3 regions of the Rossellomorea oryzaecorticis genome follow, and region 1 is predicted to be linked to each of the others. Evidence: a T-box and tRNA genes for the amino acid it is inferred to sense, from the RefSeq annotation. Region 1 holds a T-box; the other regions hold tRNA genes.
The links. A T-box is a leader RNA that pairs with one kind of tRNA and senses whether it is charged. The one in region 1 lies ahead of argS (arginine--tRNA ligase), so its partner is inferred to be a tRNA-Arg.

Region 1 (7,517 bases):
CTGGCGCGGCTCTCCTCAAGGCCAAAGACAGCCATCCTGCCGGGAGGGACATGCAATGATTTCGCCCGCTCCTTGTATATCCCGATGAACTTAAGGCTTGCTGCCGAGACGATTGCGAATGATCTTCACGAAAAAGATATCGACATCGTCAAAGCGGATGACCGCTACTTCAGCAATTTCTGGGGGACGGGCCTCATTTCCCAGACAAGTGACAATATCGATACTGGATCCAAAAGCGTACTCGGCAAGCTCAGCTACTATATAAGTGCCTTTCAGTCCATCCAGGATCCTGTATTGTTGAATGCAGCGGTCACTGCCGATGGACGGGAATATAACGAAGAAGTAGTCATGCTGCTCGCGGCTAATGGGCGTTCAATCGGCACGCACCCGCTGCCTGCGTCGATCTCGCTTCAGGATGGATTGATCGATCTTTATATGGTCAAGAAAACGGGTTTTCCTCTTATGATGGAATCTTTCAAGATAAGAAGCACCGGGGATATCAGTTCCTCTTCCGATGACATCATCCACATCCAGGCATCTGAAGTCACGATTCACCTGGATGACATGAAAAAGGTCGATATGGACGGAGAACTCTATGAGGAACAGAAACAGACTTTAAAAGTTTTGAAACACCATATGCGGTTCATCACAGGTGAAGAAAAATAAGAGAGTATCGGGTAGCAGCCCGATACTCTCTTTTTGGGTGGTTGGTGATGAATCAGCTAATGAGGCATTCGGATTATACCGTATGCTTCTTCTTTCTGATGACAAGATACACAATGTAAGCAAGGATTAAGACTCCACCGGCTGCAAGAGTGAGCATGGTGAAGTTTTCCTCGATGAACGGCTTCGCTTTGGCGCCAAGTGTCAAGATGATGGCACCTTCAAGGAAGAAACGGATGCCTCGTCCGATAATTGACCAGATGACAAGAGTTCGTATCCTCACGCCTGAAACACCGGCGAAAATCGTGAAAATTTTATAAGGAACGGGTGTAAGGCCTGCTATGAGAAGTGCGATCGGGCCGTATTTTTTAAAGTATTCCTCTACCTTCTGGATCCTTTGTTCAGAAAACAGATAGACCAGGATCGGGCGTCCCAGCTTCTTTCCGATCCACCATCCGAATAAGGCGCCGACTACTGAAGCAGCGGTGGTATATAACGCATAAAGCAGGGCATTTTCAGGATTGGCGATGGCAAGCGGGATCAACAGGACATCCGGCGGAATCGGGAAGAAAGATGAATCGGCAAACGATACAACAATAAGCCCCCAAACCCCGTAATCCATCAGCCAGGCTTCAAACGTGTGAAGTAATTCAGACATGAGATATCTCCTTTATGATAAGCAATTATAGTCAATCTTCATTTTGTTTCGTCAATACTAAAAAAGTATATCATCTTTCGAGGAGAGCGTCATGAATTATCTGTTTGTGGGCGGGGAGGGGACTGGGGCTGGTGTTGGGGGAAGCGGCTAGTATTGGCACTAGTTCGTCTTGGTCTTGGTGTATCGGCTGGTTGCTTTCTGTTGTTGGACTGGTGCAATCGGGCAGGCTGTTTTGTATCCGTGGAGCGGGGTTTTGATATGCTGTGCTGATTAGAATGATTCTTATTAGATCATAAATTATGAATCAGGAACGTATTTTCTGTTTTAGGATCGTAAATCAAAAAACAGGAACGTAAATCCTGAATTAGGAATGTATTTTCTGAAACAGGAACGTAAATCTCCAATCAGGAACGCAAATCCTAAACCTGCCGCTTAGATTCACAGAAAAAGAAGAAAAAACTCCGATAAGCCCCTAACCCCCTCGAAAATGGATCCATAACCCCCGGATTCACAACAGATTTCAGGTTAAGTCACTTCTAAATACCCCAAATACTGCATCTAATTCAACACAACACCTTCCAACCCACAGCCATAAGCCTATTCCCTTCAAGCCGTGTCTTTTCGAAAATACCTCCACAAATCAATAACACCATTCCTGCCTTTATTAAAATGATCAAGCCTTCACCGCTGCAAAATACCACCCAACCCCAACGAGCACCACTTCACCCCAAAACATCAACACTCCAAACTGACCACCCAACCAAAATCAATCATTTCTCGGGAAATAACGACAAGAACCAGCGGGTTTCTACATTTCCTTCGGCGCACCGATCCCTAACATGCCCAACCCTTTTGACAGCACGGAAGCAACAGAATAGACGAGCGTCAGACGTGACGCCTGCTTGCTGTCATCGTTAAGGATCTTGGTATTCCCGTAATAGCTGTTAAACGACTTCGCGAGCTCCAATAAATACTTGGCAAGGCTGGAAGGAGCATAGTTTTTCCAAGCCCGTTCCACCGTTTCCGGAAATAGTCTCAGCTGCTTGATGACTTCCCAGCTTGCCTTGTCTTCGAGCCCTACAAAAGTGGAGTGCTGTGAGACACCGGCCTTTCTTAATATCGACTGGGCCCTTGCATGAGTGTATTGCAGATAAGGTCCGGTTTCTCCCTCGAACGTAAGCATATGTTCCAGGGAAAACTCGATGTCGTTCAATCGGTCATTTTTCAGATCATGAAAGAGTACCGCGCCGACGCCAACGTCCCGTGCCACTTGGTCCGCATCTTTAAGATCGGGGTTCTTCTTCTTGATATTATCGTGCGCCATCGAAATTGCTTCCTGCAGTACTTCTTCCAGGAGGATGACTCGGCCTTTCCGAGTCGACATTTTCTTTCCATCCTTCAGATAGAGGCCGAATGGGATGTGCTTCATGTTATGGGCCCACTCATACCCAAGCTTTTGGAGCACTTCTTTTACTTGCTTGAAGTGGACAGTCTGCTCCTGGCCGACTACATACAGTGCCTCGTCGAACGAATATTCACGGTGGCGGTAAAGGGCCGCAGCCAGATCCCTTGTAGCGTACAAGGTGGCGCCGTCTGTTTTTTTAATCAGGCAAGGAGGGAGGGTTTCATCTTCCATCCGGACGACCTTTGCCCCTTGAGAGGTCTCGAGCAGATGCTTTTCTTCGAGAAGTTCCACCACTTCATCCATTTTGTCATTGAAGAATGCCTCGCCGTTATAGGAATCGAATTCAACTCCAAGCAGGGAGTAAATCGTTTTGAATGCCTCAAGGGATTCCGTTTTGAACCATTTCCAAAGCCTTGTGATTTCCTCGTCTCCATCTTCCAGGAGCTTGAATGCTTTCCGGCCTTCCTCTTCCAGGGAGGGGTGGAGTGCTGACTCTTCGTGAAATTTCTTATAAAGGATAAACAGTTCGGCAATCGGGTTCTCTTTCACTTTTTCTTCATCGCCCCATTTTTTGAATGCGACGATCAGCTTTCCGAACTGGGTGCCCCAGTCACCGATATAGTTGATCTTTACGGTTTCGTACCCGCAGGCTTCCGCCAGGTTGGCAATTCCGTTTCCAATAACGGTGGAACGTAGGTGCCCCATTGAAAAGGGTTTGGCGATATTCGGTGAGGACATATCCAGGACAACGGTCTTGCCGCTGCCAAAGGAATGCTTTCCATACTGTTCGCCATGCTGCAAGATCGAGTCCACAATTTCTTTACCGGCAGCCGCGGGATCAAAGTGCACATTTACATACGGACCGGCTGCTTCCACTTTTGAAAACAGGGGGGAAGCCAGTTTTCCAGCCAGTTCTTCGGCTATTGCGCCAGGTGCTTTCCGATATTCCTTCGCGAGCTTAAAACAAGGAAATGCAAGGTCGCCTAAATGAACATGCTTAGGTGTTTCGATTAAGGAAAGAAGATCTTCCTCGGTCCATGATGAAAGGACCTGGGACTTCAATACGTTTGCGAATGCTGATTTCAAATCCAATTTCTCCACCTCCAGATAAAATAAAAGACTGCTTTCTAAAAGATTGCTGCCTTTCGTAAATAGGTTTGCAGTCTGTATATAGCTTGTGAAAGTGCTCTTTTCGAACTCAAGCTTAAACAACGGACAACAAGCGTAAATACCGAAGTTCCGGTTTTTCTTGTGTACAAAGCAACAAAGGATGCGAAAAGAGCCAAATAAAAAAACCCGCCTCTACACTATGTAGAGACGAGTTTTGACTCGCGGTACCACTCTTATTCCCAGAAAGGGCGCTCATAAATTAACGGTTTTACCCGGTCTTTCCCTACTGAAATTTGGGGGAAGACTTCTCAGAAGTGCGCTTCATTCCGGGTTTCACACCAGGCTTACACCGTCCCTGGTTCGCTTTTAGATCCACGCGGGAATTACTCTCTTCATCATTGAATATCCTGTATATGGTTAGATATTATTTTACACATTCTGGAGATAATTACAACAACCATTTTAAGATTCTTCAGAAGAGAACATATACGTTTTATGATGGTATCTCATACTGAATACGAGGCCTAGAGCGAGCATATTCCCCATCAGGGAACTACCCCCGTAGCTGATGAAAGGAAGCGGGATTCCCGTGATCGGCAATAGCTGGATCGTCATGCCGATGTTTTGGAACACGTGGAAAGTGATCATTGAGATGATCCCTGCACATACATAGGCATTGAATGGTTCCTTTGTATCAAGGGCCGTCTTGGTCAAGTGGTAGATCAGCAGGAAGAATAAACTGATGACCACACTTGCACCGATAAATCCGTATTCCTCACCGATGACACTGAAGATGAAGTCCGTATGATTTTCCGGAATATACACTTCCCCGTCGCTGTAGCCTTTTCCAAAAATCTGACCGGATCCGATCGCATTCAATGAATTGATCAAGTGGAATCCTTCCAATTTGGAATAGTTATAAGGATCGAGCCAAGCGTAGATCCGTCCGAATTGATAAGGTTCAAAGCCTGTATATTTTTCCAGGAATTCCGGTGCCCAGATGACGAGTGAGAGCAGGATGCCGCCGACCACTCCGAGAAAAGCATAAATCGGGACGATCAGTTTCCATGTGATCCCCGATACCAGGATGATCCCTGTCATGATGGCCAGGATGACAAGGGAGGTCCCGAGATCCGGCTGCTGCATGATAAAAGCAAGCGGGAGGAGGGTGGTGAAACCGATTTTCAATAATAATTGAAAGTCCGTCTTCAATGTCTTCCTGACAGTGACTTCATTGTGGTTCGTGATCACTCGGGCAAGGGCAATAATCAGAAACGTCTTCATGAATTCTGAAGGCTGGATGGAACCGAGCGGTCCGAGCATGAACCAGCTTTTTGCTCCATTCCGGTAAGGTGCAATGCTCTCGGGAGAAATAAGGAGCACAAGAAGCAGGAATATGCCAAATCCGTACATATACCATGCGAGGCGTTTATACTGATCTGAATCAAAGAACAGTGCACCACCAATGATGATTCCTCCGACAACATACCAAAAGGCCTGCCGGATGACAAAGTTTGTTTCATATTGACCTGAGGTTTGGGCACTGCTTATCCCAAGGGCGCTGACGATAAAAAACATCATCAATAAAAAGAGGAGACCCCAGTCAAATTTATCAGCAAAACGCTGGCGAGTTTCCATAATCAATTCACCTGAATTTCGTAAGATTTCACATTCCTAGTCTAATAGATACGAAGGAAAATTTCTACTGCATGCCATCCTGAAATTCCCTTCTTTTTTCAACCCGTTTACGAACTGAATCAATCAAACAAGATAATAAAGAGGAAATAAGCCGGCAGCCGCCATTCATTTTCCATATATTACATCAATCTTCCTGTTCAGGAAGTCCATAAAGGTCCAATTTCAAATGTAACATTTCCTGAGATATATAGCCAGAACAGTCATAATTGTAAAAAACAAGTATTTCTACACTTTAACAGCCGCTCCCCTGGCCCTGCCTCCCCAAGTCCTATACCGTTTTAACCGGCTTCATAAGCTCCTTTTACCGAACAATGACTTTTTTCGACAATTCCCTGCGACTTTTGTCATCATTTTGAAATGAAATAGAAAAGAACGGTACCCTCATATCTTTGATAAAATAGATACTATTAGATACGCATCGTGTAAATCAGATGGAGGGAATGTTTTGAAGACATACAAGCAAACAAAAGATATCATCTATGTACATAAGAATACCGATCGGCAATTTGTCGTTTCATACGGCATCAACTTTCAGGATTTTGCTTCTAATCTTCCGAAGCCCCTGAAGAATCTATTGTTGATCAAACATCAGTATGAGCATGGAGCGTTCAACATTCACACTCATCTTGAATATGTAGAACAGGAAGAAATGAACAAGATCACCCATGATCATGTAGATAACTATGGTGACTTTTGCTGGATCGACTTCGACGAGGAAGCAGGCGTCAATGAATTAAATGGCCAGGAGATTGCGGAGCTTCTCTATATGGGCCATCTGAAACAGCCCCTCCATGCTCCTTTTTATTCGAAATTGAATAACCGGTATGCTTATCTTTCACATGATGACGGGTGGTTCAACAAAGTCTATTACCGTGACTTCGCTGATTTCTATCACATGCTGGGGTCGACGGTAGCGTCGAAACTGGGAAGCATGAAAGGCGGTAAAGGCTTGTTCGGCATGAAAAAGGAAAAACGGTACCCTGATATCGGATCTCAGATCATCACCTCTTTTAAAGAAAAAATAAAAGAAGGAATGATCATTTCCCTGGAGAAGGCCATTGTCAGCAGGGGAAAAATCGAAATCCCGATCTGGGTCATCGGAGACTATTTCAATATGGATGAAATGATCGAGGATTATCAGCAGTTCAGTAAATCACCGGCAAATGGTTTGCTTGTATTTGACCGTAAAACAAAAAGCTGGAGTTCCTCCATACGTTAGGCAGGCACACCCTTAATTTTCGGGGAATAGGGTATAGGGATGAGGGCCGGTACCCGGAACCACCTTTATATGCCTGCAAAAGGGAAGGATTAATCTGCATAAAGGGCTTCATCGACCGCCTGAGTTGATTGAACCTCTTTATGTGGATTAATCCTTTTTTCTTACGGCACGTTTATTTCCTGCTTTACTTTATATTGATCTTCGCCTTTTGCTGTCAGCCATACTGTCAGTGTGTAAGTGCCGCTCTCAAGGTTTGGAAGGGTCAGGCTCCTGGAGAACTCTTCGCCCTGTTTGACCGTGATTTCCTGGATGGCCTGTGTATACATCTTGCCTTCAGAATCCCGGTAGACGACTTCACCGTTCTTATCTTTTATTTCAAAGTCGATTGTCTGTCCGGTAGAAAACACAAAGGTTTTTTCTTTCTCGGTTTGATTTTTAATTTTATATTTGTAGACCAGCTTTCCGTTCTTTGCTTCCTGCTCAATTAATGAAGGTTCCATACTGCCTGCCACAATCCCTTTCTCTGTTTGGTTTGAATCAGGAGCCGCGTTTGTCTCCTGGGAATCCGGCTCAGGTTCCGGGCTGCTGTCTGTCCCGCATCCTGTCAGACCTGCAAGGAGAAATAACCCTGTAAATGCCATGATCAGCTTTTTCATTTGCTATCACCTCTATACTATTAGACTTGTCCGGGTCAGAAAAGTTTCACTACTTTGTTCCTTATTATAAAAGTAAGACCAATCACCCATAGGATAACCGGCAAAGTT
Region 2 (7,517 bases), on a different contig from region 1:
AATTGTCCAGAACCGAGTTCTAGAGAGTAGTTTTCAGCTTGTCCGCCTTCGAACGCTTCACCGTCAACGAATCCTTCGAAATCCATTGTCACTGTGTCGCCTTCTTCAGCTTTTCCTTCTTCTTTCACAACAAGCTCGGCTTGTTTTTCTTGAAGAGAAGTAAGTTCAGCTTCAACGTCTTCAGCTTTTACTTCAGCATCCATTTTTTCTACTTCAAGACCTTTGTAGTCTCCAAGTTTCACTTCAGGCTTTACCTGAACCTTCGCAGTGAAGATCAAGTCTTTGCCTTTTTCCATTTGCTCAACATCGATTTCAGGGCGGTCGATTGGCTCGATACCTGTTTCTTCGATTGCTTGAGCATATGCATCAGGTAAGATGAAGTCAAGTGCATCCTGGTATAGTGCTTCTACGCCGAAGCGTTTTTCGAACATACCGCGAGGCATTTTACCTTTACGGAATCCTGGTACATTTACTTGTTTTACAACTTTTTTGAATGCAGCGTCCAAACCTTCGTTCACTTTCGCAGCATCTACTTCGATTGTAAGTACTCCTTGGTTACCTTCTTGCTTTTCCCATTTTGCAGACATACTGTTCCCTCCAACAATCTATATTTGATTCAAATTTTTTACGCATAGTAGTAGATAGTCCTTTGTATAAATCTAGCACTATCATCGTAAATATATAAAAATCTATTCTATTGCAACCATTATATTATAACATACAGCCTCATTCTTTCAACAGAGAGCATTTAAATTGTGGGTGAAGAAATTTCCTCTAGGGCATTCAGTTGTTCCATAAGGTTCTCGCATTCACCGCAGTGTTCCATTTCAACGTTCAATTCTTCAAGCAGAATCGAATCCGCGAACATTTTCGCTGCAGCACTTGCATAAACCATGGCGATATTCCCTGGCTCCTCTTGCATCTCTAATGGATACAGCAGAAAACAATGCCTCTTTACCAGTTCCAGCGCATGTTGATATAAAGTTGGATTGCGCTGCGAAAGCAGCTCTTCCAATTCTTCAGCCAAGTTCTTAAACGTTTCTGTCTCAAAAACATCCTGAAGTTCCGAAGGTGTCACCTTCACTTCCGTGTTCAGTTTAATTATTGAAATTTCCTTATCATATCCGTGTTCCCGCAGTACATTCAGGATCATCGATTGTAAAAAAGGATGAGTGTTCCCTTCCCTTAAGCAGGACAACAGTTCCTGCAGGTAGGGACGGATATTTTGATGTACGAGCTGTGCGGCTATCAGCGTCTGTTCCTCAAGGCTTTTATCTTTTAAAATCGAGGTCTCTGGAACCTCGGATTCTTCATCCATCCGGGAGACGGGTTCTTTTCCATCAAGGACTTTCTCGCTGAAGTGCAAAAGCTTCTTGAAATGCTCTTCTTTCTCGAATGGCACTTCTTTTTCATCGAAGAGAGCGTGGATCGTATCGACGACATCTTGATGCTGATGCAGCTGAATAAGGATCATCAAGTACATATCGACCACCTCGAAGTATTCCCCGATCCCTTCTAGGAGCATTTCTTTGCAGATCACTTTCGCTTCGTCATATTGTTTGTTTTCATAAAGAGCCAATACCAGCGCCGTATTGATATCGGGATTTTCTGGATCCATTTCATACGCCTGGGTCAAAAGGTCGGCTGATTCCTGTATTTCACCATTTTCGAGGGCTTGTACGCCCTTTTCAAGAAGCCTCTCCTTCAATCCTGGAAATTGCAGGACCTTCCCTTTTTCCTCATTGTTTTTATTTGTCATAGTTAGTACCCCTATACGTAATAAAGATGGTAATAGTGTAGCATGAGAGATTGGAGAAAACAAAGATAAGCCCAAATAGAAAAAAAGCCTGCCGGATCGGCAGACTTAGTGTATGTAAGATTAGTGGCGTCCCAGAAGAGATTCGAACTCCCGACCTACAGTTTAGGAAACTGTTGCTCTATCCTGCTGAGCTACTGGGACATGATCTATATAACAGGATAACTCAGAGAAGATCAGTTATCAAGCGATATATTCGGATAAAAAAAAGATACCCCACAACCAGGCTGTGTCAGTATCCCTTATTTGTCAAACCCTGTGATGTCAAGGTATGTATGTAATGATAGTGGCGTCCCAGGAGAGATTCGAACTCCCGACCGACGGCTTAGCTTACCACTATGACTTTCGGCACCAGCATGGAGTCGCTGTTTGTGGTCTGGACTATATCTTCACCATTTCAGGTGCGACACGTGTAGTCTCTACGGAACCTCACGATGCTATAAGCATAATACAGAATCTCTACCGTTAAACCATTCGAGATTCTTTCACCAAATTGGTCGTAAGTTTCCTCGGTATTACCATCAGCATTATCTGTTAAGGCTTCACCGATATAGTGTCGTCCACTCTATAGGTTTCTGTTTCCCTAATAGAGGCTCCTATTCTTGAAGGCCGTTGCTCTATCCTGCTGAGCTACTGGGACGTGTTTTTTAAGGACAATATTTATTATATTCACATAGCATATAGAAGTCAATACATTTTCAAAAAAAGTTTATTAACTGTTTTTATCATCTTCCATCCACTTCACCATTTCATTATATCCTTTTCTTTCCTCTAAGAAAAGAAAAAAAGAACCTCCTAATGAAAGAAGGCTCCCTTTTCAAATCAGAACACTATATTCTGAACTCCTGTTCCTCAACCAGTTCATGTTCATGGGTCAAGAATTGCACCTTAATCGAATGATCAGAAGCATCGACCAAAGCGTACGTCCGCTCCTGTCTCCCGCGCGGCAGAAGGATACTTCCCGGATTCAGGAAAAGAGTGCCGCCCGCGATCTCGGCTCCGAGCGTATGGGAATGCCCGAAAAAGACGAATTTGGCACCCGACTCCTCTGCTTTATACCGCAGCTTCATCAAGGACATCTTGATTCCATATAAATGTCCGTGAGTAACGAGGATCGTCTCTCCGTCGACTTCTTCGATCAGATCTTCGGGCAGACGGGCATCCATGTCACAATTTCCGCGAACAGCCAGGTAAGGTGTAAGAGCGGCATCATCGGCACTGAGTTCCGAATCACCGCAGTGAATCATTGCGTTTACTTCACCGTCATATTTCTCAGCCAGCTCTTTAATCTCACTTTTCGAACCATGGCTGTCGCTGACAACTAAAAGCTTCATCTTCTTATCACCCTTTTAAACAAAGTCCTTGATCATTGGCCTCAATTTTTCAAGAGCATTGCCCCGGTGACTGATTCTGCTTTTCTCTTCCTGTGTGAGTTCAGCCATCGACCTGCCGAGCGAAGGGACGAAAAAGATCGGATCATAGCCGAACCCGTTGCTTCCCCGTCGTTCCTGGAGAATCTGCCCTTCGCATGTGCCGTTTACCGTGCGCGTCTCCATATGGGGTCCCGCAATCGCCAGCACACAATGGAATCTTGCATTTCTTTCACCGCCGGGGACATCTTTTAATTCCGCCAGGACCTTGTCCATATTGGCCTCATCATTTTTTTCTTCACCGGCATATCTTGCCGAGTAAACCCCCGGTCTTCCTTCCAATGCATCGATCGCCAAACCGGAATCATCAGCAATCACCAGTACACCGAGCTCTTTCGCTACTGTTTCTGCTTTCAAAATCGCGTTCTCTTCAAAAGTCGTTCCTGTTTCTTCGACATCCTCGATATGAGGCATGTCTAGTAGTGTTTGTACCTCATAACCGTGGGGAGCAAACATATTCTGAAATTCCTTTGCTTTTCCTTGATTCCTGGTCGCGATTATTACCTTCTTTGTCATAACTGCACCCGCCTTTATTGGATTCTTTGGGCGATTTCCCCAAGTGCATTTTTTTGCATCTCGAACAATTCCTGAATTCCTTCCTGTCCAAGCTCCAGCATTTCATGGAGCTGATTCATTGTGAACGTAGCTTCTTCACCTGTACCCTGCAGCTCAACGAATTCCCCTTCGCCGGTCATGATGATATTCATGTCCACAAGTGCTTTGCTGTCTTCAATATAATTTAGGTCGAGTACAGAACCATGTTCTTCTATGATTCCTACACTTGTCGCTGCCAAATAGCTTTTCAGCGGGAAACGGGCGATTTTTTTGCTGTCCTGTAATTTCCCAAGTGCTATCGCCATTGCGACGAATGCCCCTGTAATGGAAGCGGTTCTTGTTCCTCCGTCCGCCTGAATGACATCACAATCAATCCAGATCGTCCTTTCTCCAATCGCATCCAGATCCACGACCGCCCTCAAGGCGCGTCCGATCAAGCGTTGAATTTCCATCGTCCGTCCTGAAATCTTGCCTTTCGAAGATTCACGGATATTTCTCGATTCCGTCGCCCTCGGCAGCATGGAATACTCTGCTGTAATCCAGCCTTTGCCGCTGTTTCTCAAAAAAGGAGGCACCCTGTCTTCGATGCTTGCGTTACAGATCACCTTTGTATTCCCCACCGTGATTAGCACAGATCCTTCTGGATGCATCACATATCCTGTTTCGATTTTCACTTCACGCAATTGATTCTTTTCTCTTCCATCTGCTCTCATATTTATCCTCCTGTATAGATCGTTTTCATTCATATGTATATATTCCTTCTCAAAAGAAGAAGAGGCGGCATCAGCCAACCTCTTTTTTCATGATTCTATAATAGTATATCAAAAAATGATCATTTAAAAACTAATTGCATTAACATTTTCAGGGCGGGTGACCGGCTCTGTGACAGGTTCACCGTCTTTGCTCACGGTTGTCGCTTCACCTTCCACCAGCACCGATACCCCTTTGATTCCTTTTTGTTCTGTCAATGAAAGGACCAGTGAATTCAGCATATGTTCGGAGACAACCTTTTCTTCGAGGCTTCCGTAAACCGCTTCATTGAAATTCAGCGTCACTGTCCCATCTTTCAAGGACGGATCATCCAGAAGTTCTGCACCAGTGAAATCACTGGCTAGAGATGAACCGTATCCAGGGCCTTCGATCAGTTCCTGTACCACGGCTTTCACTTCATCCGATTCATTCGAGCTTACACGCTTGGTCACAGGAACATAGTACGTCCCGGAATCAGTCTGCGACACATAATAAACGGTTACCGGCTTTGTACTCGTAGGATCCGCGACTCCGCTCGTATCCACATTGATCCCCATTTTCCTCGATAATCCGGATTCATCGATCGGCGTGCCGTTAACAGGCATTTCCGTTAATGGATACCCGTTCACACGAAGCTCGACTTTTTCTACCGAGTCGAATTGAGTCAGGGTCCATGTGACGGATTGCAGGATCTTCTGCTCATCTTCAGGCTGGTAGTTATTGAACTCAGGAGAGAAATCCGCTATCGCTTTGCCGTCCTTGATGTCGACCGTCACCTGGGTATCCGCAGGCAGTACAGCCCGGAAACCATTTGGAAGGACATTCTCTACAGGACCGTTTTTCACCAGATATTCAAGTGCCTGCTTGGCAACACTCTCATTGTTGGGAAGCGGCAGTGACTGCGAGACCACATACCCGTTTTTATCGATGAGATACAGTTCTGTCATGACTGTTTCCTCGGCAGCTTCCTCTTTGCCTGCCGTTTCTTTCCCTTCCCCTTCTTTCTTAGCGGTATCTACCTTTTCACCTTCTTTTAAGTAAGAAACATCCTGCGGCGGATCGATCTTTTCTTTATCCCCGAAACTTAACAGCCCGCACCCTGAAAGATACACAGAAGATGCTAACACCGTTACAGCAATTGAAACTTTCGCTTTTTTTGACATCGTGAAACCTCCTAAAAGACAGTTTGTACTACATATATACGAGCCCCTGTCCAGAAATAGACCGAAACTTTTTAGAAATGAAGACAAACTTTTTCAGGAGATTACAGAAATGGAAATGACAATGATGAAAGCGCTGAATAATCCGGAACGAGTATTGAAGAAAAACAGCATATTCACAACTGTTTATCCTTATAAGCGGACAAATACAATCCCTTTGGACACCGAATTTCTTATTGCTGTGTATTTCATCTGAAATACTTTGAAAATCCGTTAAGGAAACAAGGAGTATTATCGAAAATGAAGAATTAATTAGATCGTAAATTTAAAGTTTATTATCGATTATCGACTTTTTATTATCGAGAATTTTCTTATAAGCCTCGTTATTATTGAAAATGGTCTGTTAATACCAAAAGGGTTAATTTCATTTCAAACAGCAATGTTTATTATCAAAATGACGAGAGACATCCGCGACCAAGGAAAAAATAAAACCATCCAGCCAAGACACTCAGTCTTGAAGCCGGATGGTTTCAGCGCGGATTTCACCTATATTCAGCCAATCAGAGGCAATTTGTGAAAAAAGAAAAGATGAACCCGTCGTGAAGAATCGGTGCTCGGGCACTTTGATCCCTCTGTATAATAGGTTGTAGTAGTCCAGGATCGTGCTGATTTCCCTGGCCGTCTCGTCACCTGAACTTATGACACTGACCGCATTCCCCATATACTCCTGAATTTTCGACTGCAGGAGCGGGTAGTGCGTGCAGCCCAGGATCAAGGTGTCAATATCCGAATCCTTCATGGTAGAGAGTGTCTCCTCCACGATGCGATCGGCAGTGGGGCTGTTATACTCGCCGCTTTCCACTAGAGGGACAAATTTCGGACAGGCAAGAGGGCTTACCTCAAGGCTTCCGTGCAGCGAGTGCAGTGCTTCTTCGTACGCCCCGCTGTTTATGGTCCCGATGGTTCCGAGCACCCCGATTTTTCTGTTGTACGTGTGCTTGATTGCAGCTCTCGCACCCGGATGGATGACTCCAATGACCGGGATATCCAATTGAGTCTGGATTTCATCCAATACGACTGCAGTCGCAGTATTGCAGGCAATGATGAGCATCTTCATATCGTACTGCAGCAGATACTCCGTCATCTGCCAGGTGAATTCCTTCACTTCTTCTGCCGACCGGGGTCCGTATGGACATCTTGCTGTATCACCCAGATAATAGATGGTTTCCTTAGGCAGTTGACGCATGACCTCTTTTGCGACAGTCAGTCCGCCAACACCCGAATCTATGATGCCTATCGGTTGAATCACTTTATTCCCTCACTCTGGTTTCATTTCTTGGTGCAGTTTTGCCAAGTTCCTTTTCAAACCTTCTACTTCTTCCTGTGAAAAATCTTCAAGGACACTTTGTAAATAATTCTGCCTTTTTTCAATGACTTCCTCAATAATTCTTTCGCCCTCTTTTAACATATGAATGCGGACGACCCGTCGGTCATTCTCATCCTTGACTCTTTCGACCAATTCATTCTTTTCCATGCGGTCGACCAGGTCCGTCGTTGTACTGCAGGCAAGATACATCTTATTGGAAAGGTCGCCGATCGTCATGTCACCGTATTCAAACAACCATTGAAGCGCTATGAATTGAGGCGGCGTAAGCGTGTACTGGCTTAAAATTTCACGCCCCTTTTGTTTAATGATGGAAGATATGTAACGCAGGTCTTTTTCTATATCTGCTACCACCTGTACATCTGCTTTCAACTTGATTTCTTCTTTATTCATGAACGAATTCTCCTTTGACTGACTAGTAC
Region 3 (7,517 bases), on a different contig from region 1:
GAGATGACTTTCACCATGTTGTCTTCCATTACCATAGTAGATAATGCATCGATTGTTGATGAAGCAGGGCTTCCGTTGTAGTCAGTTGATACTAGTGGCTCTTCGCTGTAAGCAAGAACTCCTTTAAGGTCGCCTTCAGCAGCTTCTTTGAATGCTGCGTTTACATCTTCAGCAGTAACGTTCTTGTCTAGTTCAGCAACAAGGTCAACAAGAGAAACGTTTGGAGTCGGTACACGTACTGCTCCACCGTTCAATTTGCCTTTTAGTTCAGGAAGAACTAGTGATACAGCCTTCGCAGCACCCGTAGTTGTAGGGATGATGTTCTCAGCTGCCGCACGCGCACGACGGTAGTCTTTATGCGGAAGATCAAGGATTTGCTGATCGTTTGTGTAAGAGTGGATTGTAGTCATCATACCACGCTTGATTCCGAACTTGTCGTTAAGGACTTTCGCGAATGGAGCAAGGCAGTTAGTTGTACAAGATACGTTAGAGATCACGTTGTGGTTCTCTGCATCGTACTTGTCTTCGTTAACACCCATAACAACTGTGATGTCTTCATCTGTTGCAGGAGCAGAGATGATGACTTTCTTCGCACCAGCTTCAAGGTGTTTCGCAGCGTCTGCACGCTTTGTGAAACGGCCAGTAGATTCAACGACCACTTCTACACCGAGGTCGCCCCAGCCAAGTTGAGCAGGGTCGCGCTCAGCAAGTACTTTTACTTTTTTATCGCCGATAACAAGAGTGTCACCGTCAACAGTTACTTTCTCTTCAAGAGTTCCGTGAACTGTATCATATTGTAAAAGGTGAGCAAGCATGTTTGCATCAGTCAAGTCGTTGACTGCCACTACCTCTACGTTATCGTTTTTAAGTGCTGCACGGAATACGTTACGTCCGATACGTCCAAATCCGTTAATACCAATTTTAGTTGCCATAATATTATTTCCTCCTTTAGTGTGTGTAAGGATGATTTTTATATTTCAAAAGGCTTCAGCCTTTTAAAAGCTCTTTCGCTGCTCCTTCATCCGTGATCAGGATGGTTGAAGAGGGAGCACTCTTTAAATATGCCCGGATCGCTTTCGCTTTCGAGCTGCCGCCGGCAACCGCAAACACATGATTGATATGCTTCAGGTCTTCAAGCTGGAGTCCGATGGTCGGCACTTTATGTACCACTTCCCCCGACTCATCGAAATAGTAGCCGAACGCTTCACCAACAGCGTGACCCACCGTGATTTTTTCAAAATCATCCGGTGACGTCTTGCGTCTTTCAGCCATTGTAATAGCATCTCCAATTCCATGAAGAACCATGTTCGCCGACTTGATTAAATTCAAGACCTCTTTGATCATCGGTTCCTTCAAAAAGGATTTGTAGACTTCTTTACTCACCTGATCGGGAACATACAATACGCGGTGGCGCATCCCTGTATGCTCTGCCATCTTTGCACAAATCGTGTTGGCCTGGTTCTTTACATCTTCCCCGATTCCGCCGCGCGCAGGAACAAACAGCGTGTCGGATCCGGAAAAGTCGGGTGTCAGCATTTCTGCGACAGCCGCCATGGTAGAACCGCCGGTCACAGCGATGATATTATTCCCCTCAAGGCGCTGTTTCATACTAAAAGCAGACGCACGCCCCAATTCTTCTTTTACCCAGGGAGACTCATCACTATTCCCAGGAACGATGACAATTTCATTAAGATTGAGTAAAGACTGTAATCTTTTCTCCATTTCATTGATCCCTGAAATCTCTCTCATCATGTTTTCAATCCTGTCGAGGAGCTTCATGCCGTCTTCGGTCATGATCATCCCGGATGTCTTGATCGAGATGAGATCCTGATTCTTCAGGAATTCCACTTCACTTCTCAACACCCGTTCCGTCAGCCCGAGGTTCTGCGCTAAGCTCCTGCGGCCGACCGGCTGTAAGAATTGAATCGAACGGAGAATCTGATGCCTCTTTTGCATAACTTCAAGCAGGTCGGGTAATAATCGCTTTTGTATATCTATAATGGATTCCATCGGTAAAAGCTCCTTACATGGAGTGAGTGACTGCCACTTTATAGTAATTCCACAATGGATATGCAATAAACACTGCCTCACATTGTTGTTGATGAAAATGCGGCTTATGCCTGGTTGGACTCTAAAAGTCCCGCATAGACATATTGTGTCCCACTGACTCCAAAAAAAATTCATCCCTGCTTTCAACGTCAATTCTATCAGTATGGATATCGCATTTCAACTAGAAACTACTGGGTTTTTTCATGTAAACGGTTACTCAGTGTAAAATAGTCAATTTGCCCGTACTGAATGATTTCTCCGTCATATTCCACCACAGGAATCATGAGTCCGAAACGCTCCGTCAGCTCGTCACTCTCGTCGATATCCTTCTCGATGATCTCGAATTTCAGGTCGTCCTGGACGAGTTTCAGGTTCAGTTTCGCGTCGGTGCAGAGATGGCATTGGTTTCTGGTGTAGAAGATGACTGGGTTCATTGGTTTGGTCCTCCGTTTAGTGATTTGCGAATGATTTAAGGGGTGGTACTTTTGTTGGTCAGTTGTACCAGTTACAAAACATGTTCATTATACCTGGTACAACTGATATTACTATATATGAAGGTTCGGTCCAAATGGTTTGGGCGGTTGGCCAAGCCGACGGATTTTGTCGTTTTTTGTAAAATTGTCGGCAAATTTAATTTTTTGTCCGTATTTAAGAAAAAATGTCCGTATTTTAAACTTTTTGTCCGTATCCTCAAAAAATTGTCCGTTTTCATCATACTGTCCGAATTCCAACAAAATTCACCAGCCTATTACGACTATGTCCATCCGCAAGGTTCATTTCATTCTATTCATACCGCTTCCTCATCGTAGACGAAGAAATCCCCAGCTGGTCACGGTATTTGGCGATCGTCCGGCGCGAGACATCAAAGCCTTTGTCGATGAGCATATTGACGATTTTCTGATCGGACAGCGGTTTTTTCTTATCTTCTTCGTCCACCAGGCGCTGTAATTCATTTTTGATGGCAGTGGAAGAAGCCGCTCCGGAGTCTTCTGGGCTCAGTGTTCTAATGGCGGCACTGAAGAAGTACTTCATTTCATAGATTCCATAGGGGGTCTGCATATACTTACCCTTGACCGCGCGGCTTACCGTCGATTCATGGACTCCCGCTTCATCGGCCACTTCCTTCAGTGTCAGCGGCTGCAGACCGGACGGCCCTTCGAGGAAGAATGATTTCTGCTTTTCGACAATCAATTTACCCACTTTTAGAATCGTCTGTTTCCTCTGCTGCAGGTTTTGAAGTAGCCATTGGAATTCCTGGTCCTTCTCCCTCAGGTAACGTACGGTTTCCTTATCGGGGTGATGCTCGAGGAAATCCTTGTATTCCTCATTATAGATCACCTTGACAGTCGTCCCGTCAAAAAGGGAAACAGAGACTTCATTCCCACCCGATGTTTTCACGACCAATTCAGGGGCGATGTAATGAGAAGGTCCGTCGCTGTATAGTGCTCCGGGACGTGGATTGCACTCCCGGATGAGATCTGCGGCCTTCTGGATGTCCTTCAGGTCGACATCCAAATCCTTCGCAATCCCCTTCCATTTTTTCGCGGCAAAATCATCGAAATGTTCTTCGACGATCGTTCGGGCAAGCTCTGCGGCCTCTCTTCGCTTTAACTGGAGGGAAATGCACTCCTGCAGGGAACGGGCCCCTATGCCGGCAGGCTCCAATTCTTGCAGTCTGTCAATATAGTACTGGAGCTCGCCGGATTTCAGATCATGCCTGGAGAGGAAATCTTCCGTTTCAATATGCAGATATCCGTTCTCATCCAGGCTGTAAAACAGGTCTTTCATGATTTTTAGTTCAATCGATGTAAACGATTTCAAATCCAATTGAAGAAAAAGATGCTCTTCAAGTGTTTTCTTGGAGACTGATAGAAACTCAGTGAAATCGGTCTTGTTTTTTTCATTATTATAATAAGACTCTCCCCGGACGGGAATGTCTGTGATGGGGTCTTCTATTTGTATGAGGGGATTCTCCAATGCCTTTGTTTCGAGGAAAGCATTCAGTTCCAACGTGGAATACTGGAGGATGGTGATGGCCTGCTTTAGCTCTTGGGTCATCTGAAGCTTTAGTTGCTGTTTCTGCCATAATCCTGTGTTCAAATTCATCCTTCTAACCTCCTCCCCTCATTTTACATGAAATCGGGGGTTTCGTTAATGGGAATTGTTTGGTAATAGGGGGGACAAAATAAAAAAGGATATATTTATCAATTCACTAATTAAACCTTTATCTTATTTTCTCATTTTTCCTTTAAGGTAGTATAAGTATATTTCCTCTTAAATGCGACCATAAATTAAATAATAGAAAAATTGATTCAGTACAAGAAATGGAAGGAGAGATTAATATGCAAAAAAACTTAGAATTCACATTTAAAAATCAACCCTTGACCCCCGCTATCTGTGAACCGTTGATAACTGAATGTTTTGCAGGAAGAAAAGTGACTAGAAACGCAATTGTCAAAGAAGTAACTCAAATGCACTTACTAAGAGGCGGTCTTGAATCAGAGGCTATCGATGTACCGCGGACAATAAAAAAAGCTTTAGAGAATTTGAGAAAAAAACAACTCGCCACTAAACATCCTTCTTACTCCTATTGGATCATTTATCCAAAAGAAAATACCAAAACAACACAACAACATAAAAATCAGAATAACTTAGAAAAAGAAAATATTAATAGTAATGAAGATACAATAGTACTGGGGGCTGGTTCTGGATCTGTATACTTATTTTATTTCCCTGAATATAAAAAAGATTCCCTTGAGAAATGGAAATGTAAAATCGGAAAAACCAAAGGGCGGACAAAAGATCGGATTTTTTCTGAAGCAACACGTTTACCTGAGAAGCCAATTATTCCTGTTGAAATAAGGTCAGACAATCCTCTCCTATTAGAAAAAACTATTCATTATATACTAACTTACAGAAATCAAAAAGATAATAATTCTGGTGGTGGAAAAGAGTGGTTTATAACAAACCCGAAGGAATTTATTGAAATTGCACAATCCATTACAAAAGAAATTTATTAATATTTGAGCACTTCATTTAAATGTAACAAAGACAAGTCTATTAACGGTTAAATACGTAAAATAAAAGTCTTTTTATTTTCCACTGCCTATTAGACTCTTTCAGGAACTAACCTATTTAATACTTTGATGCTAACCTCTGCTTTTCTTTCTGCCATGTTTATTCCTCCCATTGCGTGTTATTCGTTGCGTGGTATAAACAATTGAAAAGCACCCAAACAAGGTAAACAAAAAAAGACCTCATGTCCGCTGATAAACTCAACAAACACAAGGTCTTCGTACGCCCTCGGAGGGAATCGAACCCCCATTTTAAGAACCGGAATCTTACGTGCTATCCGTTGCACCACGAGGGCATGTATGTGGACTTGCAAAACTATCGTCCGAAAGTATATTATAATGTACTTTTTTCAGGAATGCAATACGTTTTCTCTGTTTAAAAAAGGAATGGATGGGTATGATGTAGAAAGGATTACATAGTGTAAGAATCACTGATGCGTCAGGTTTGACCTTTATTGACCAACAGTGTATGATTACAGTACAAAGTGAATATGTATTAAATACAAATAAAAAAGTGTACTTTAAGGAGGAACGAAGGATGAACTTAATTCCTACAGTTATTGAACAAACGAACCGCGGCGAACGTGCATATGACATTTATTCCCGTCTTTTGAAAGACCGTGTCATCATGCTTGGAAGCGCCATCGATGATAATGTGGCGAACTCCATTGTAGCACAACTTCTATTCCTGGAGTCTGAAAATCCGGAGAAAGATATCTCCATCTATATCAACTCACCTGGCGGAAGCATCACGGCAGGTATGGCGATCTATGATACGATCCAATACATCAAGCCTGATGTACAAACAATCTGTATCGGTATGGCCGCTTCAATGGGTGCATTCCTTCTTGCAGCAGGTGCTGAAGGCAAGCGACTTGCCCTTCCGAATGCAGAAGTCATGATCCATCAGCCGCTTGGAGGAGCACAAGGTCAGGCGACGGAAATCGAAATCGCTGCGAAGCGCATTCTATTCCTTCGTGAAAAACTGAACCAGATCCTCGCAGACCGCACTGGCCAGCCGCTAGAAGTCATCGCGAAAGATACTGACCGCGACAACTTCATGACTGCCGAGCGCGCGAAGGAATACGGTTTAATCGACCGCATCATCACTCGCAACGATATGAACAATAAATAATACTCTTTTTTGAGAGTCTCCCCCGACGGCTTTGACCGCCGGGGTTTTTGTTTTGGATTGGGAGAGGGTATGAGATTTGGGACGGGCGGGCACCGGATTTTGTCTGCTTATGTCGAAAAATCGTCAGCTCGCACATATAATCAATATTCCGCACTTATATCCGGAATTTCGCACTTATATGAAAAATTCCGCTCTTAAACAGTTCTGCCCATAACATATCCTCTCTATTTTTCTCCCAGGATCATTATCTCAAAACGAAAGCCGGTACTTTGAACAATCACTCACCTTAAATAGCGATAAAATCCTCAAAAAAACCACTACTATAACTTTAAAAAAGCTCTTTACAATCTTCCCATGAAATAAAAATCGGCCCGCCCCTCGATACGTTAATACGTTAACGCGCTCAGGGACGGGCCTTCACTTTATTCCTCTTTAAAAGGTATCAGCACTTCCCCATTCCTCCCGCTTTTCAGGAGCAGATGAAGAATGGTTTTGGACAGTTCACTTGGGTGATAGGGTTTCACAAGGTAATCAACTGCCCCGAGTGTGATGCCTTTTTCTTTTTCATCGAGTGCGGATGAGATGATGATCGGGATGTCGCACAGCTCTTCATTTGCTTTCAGGGCTTCGAGAACGTCCCAGCCCGACATGGTTCCTTCGAGCATGATATCGAGGACGACAGCATCCGGTTTGAACTCAGTTATTTTTTCAATCGCGGCTTCTCCGGATTTCGCATGCTGCACCTGGAATCCGCTTCCGGATAACTCTGCCGTGAGCAGCGATGCGAGGTTGATGTCATCCTCTATGACCGTGATCGACATGCCATCGCCGCTTGATTCTTCCTCCTTGAAGGTCTGGAGTGTCACCATCGGGAGGCAGACCGTGAACGTACTTCCCTTCCCTATTTCAGAAGCTACCCTGATACTGCCGTCATGATTCTCGATGATTTCCTTTACGATTGTAAGACCCAGCCCTGTGCCGCCGATCCTTCTGCGGTCTGAATTGTCGACCCGATAGAATTTCGTGAACAGCTTAGGGAAGGCATCATCCGGGATGCCGAGTCCTTCATCTATGATATTGATGAACACCATATCCTGTTTTTCATAAACCCGGGTGGTGATGGTTCCGCCGTCGGGTGAATATTTGATGGCATTGCTGATCAGGTTCGTGAACGCCTGTGATAATTTATCTTTATCGCCGAGGACCATCGTACAATCCGTGTCTTTCTCAATGGTGAATGTATGATGGGGCGCATTGAC

Region 2: it has a tRNA-Arg gene. The T-box ahead of argS (arginine--tRNA ligase) is inferred to sense a tRNA for this amino acid. The anticodon was not compared.
Region 3: it has a tRNA-Arg gene. The T-box ahead of argS (arginine--tRNA ligase) is inferred to sense a tRNA for this amino acid. The anticodon was not compared.

Annotation. Positions count from the first base shown of each region.
Region 1 covers NZ_JBJOSA010000029.1:27,867-35,383, reverse strand. The annotation lists gene ACKA06_RS20180 (diacylglycerol/lipid kinase family protein) at 1-666, shown strand, start outside; gene ACKA06_RS20175 (YqaA family protein) at 740-1,321, opposite strand; gene argS (arginine--tRNA ligase) at 2,130-3,818, opposite strand; T-box leader at 4,037-4,244, opposite strand; gene ACKA06_RS20165 (FtsW/RodA/SpoVE family cell cycle protein) at 4,299-5,474, opposite strand; gene ACKA06_RS20160 (hypothetical protein) at 5,980-6,753, shown strand; gene ACKA06_RS20155 (BsuPI-related putative proteinase inhibitor) at 6,915-7,409, opposite strand.
Region 2 covers NZ_JBJOSA010000009.1:107,001-114,517, reverse strand. The annotation lists gene tig (trigger factor) at 1-587, opposite strand, end outside; gene ACKA06_RS12510 (tetratricopeptide repeat protein) at 749-1,759, opposite strand; tRNA gene ACKA06_RS12505 (tRNA-Arg) at 1,884-1,960, opposite strand; gene ACKA06_RS12500 (metallophosphoesterase family protein) at 2,647-3,150, opposite strand; gene ACKA06_RS12495 (XTP/dITP diphosphatase) at 3,166-3,762, opposite strand; gene rph (ribonuclease PH) at 3,777-4,514, opposite strand; gene ACKA06_RS12485 (GerMN domain-containing protein) at 4,638-5,714, opposite strand; gene ACKA06_RS12480 (hypothetical protein) at 5,824-5,967, shown strand; gene racE (glutamate racemase) at 6,220-7,020, opposite strand; gene ACKA06_RS12470 (MarR family winged helix-turn-helix transcriptional regulator) at 7,030-7,488, opposite strand.
Region 3 covers NZ_JBJOSA010000003.1:161,615-169,131, forward strand. The annotation lists gene gap (type I glyceraldehyde-3-phosphate dehydrogenase) at 1-932, opposite strand, end outside; gene ACKA06_RS05030 (sugar-binding transcriptional regulator) at 988-2,010, opposite strand; gene ACKA06_RS05035 (glutaredoxin family protein) at 2,238-2,483, opposite strand; gene rpoN (RNA polymerase factor sigma-54) at 2,833-4,155, opposite strand; gene ACKA06_RS05045 (GIY-YIG nuclease family protein) at 4,392-5,069, shown strand; tRNA gene ACKA06_RS05050 (tRNA-Arg) at 5,348-5,419, opposite strand; gene clpP (ATP-dependent Clp endopeptidase proteolytic subunit ClpP) at 5,662-6,258, shown strand; gene ACKA06_RS05060 (ATP-binding protein) at 6,681-7,517, opposite strand, start outside.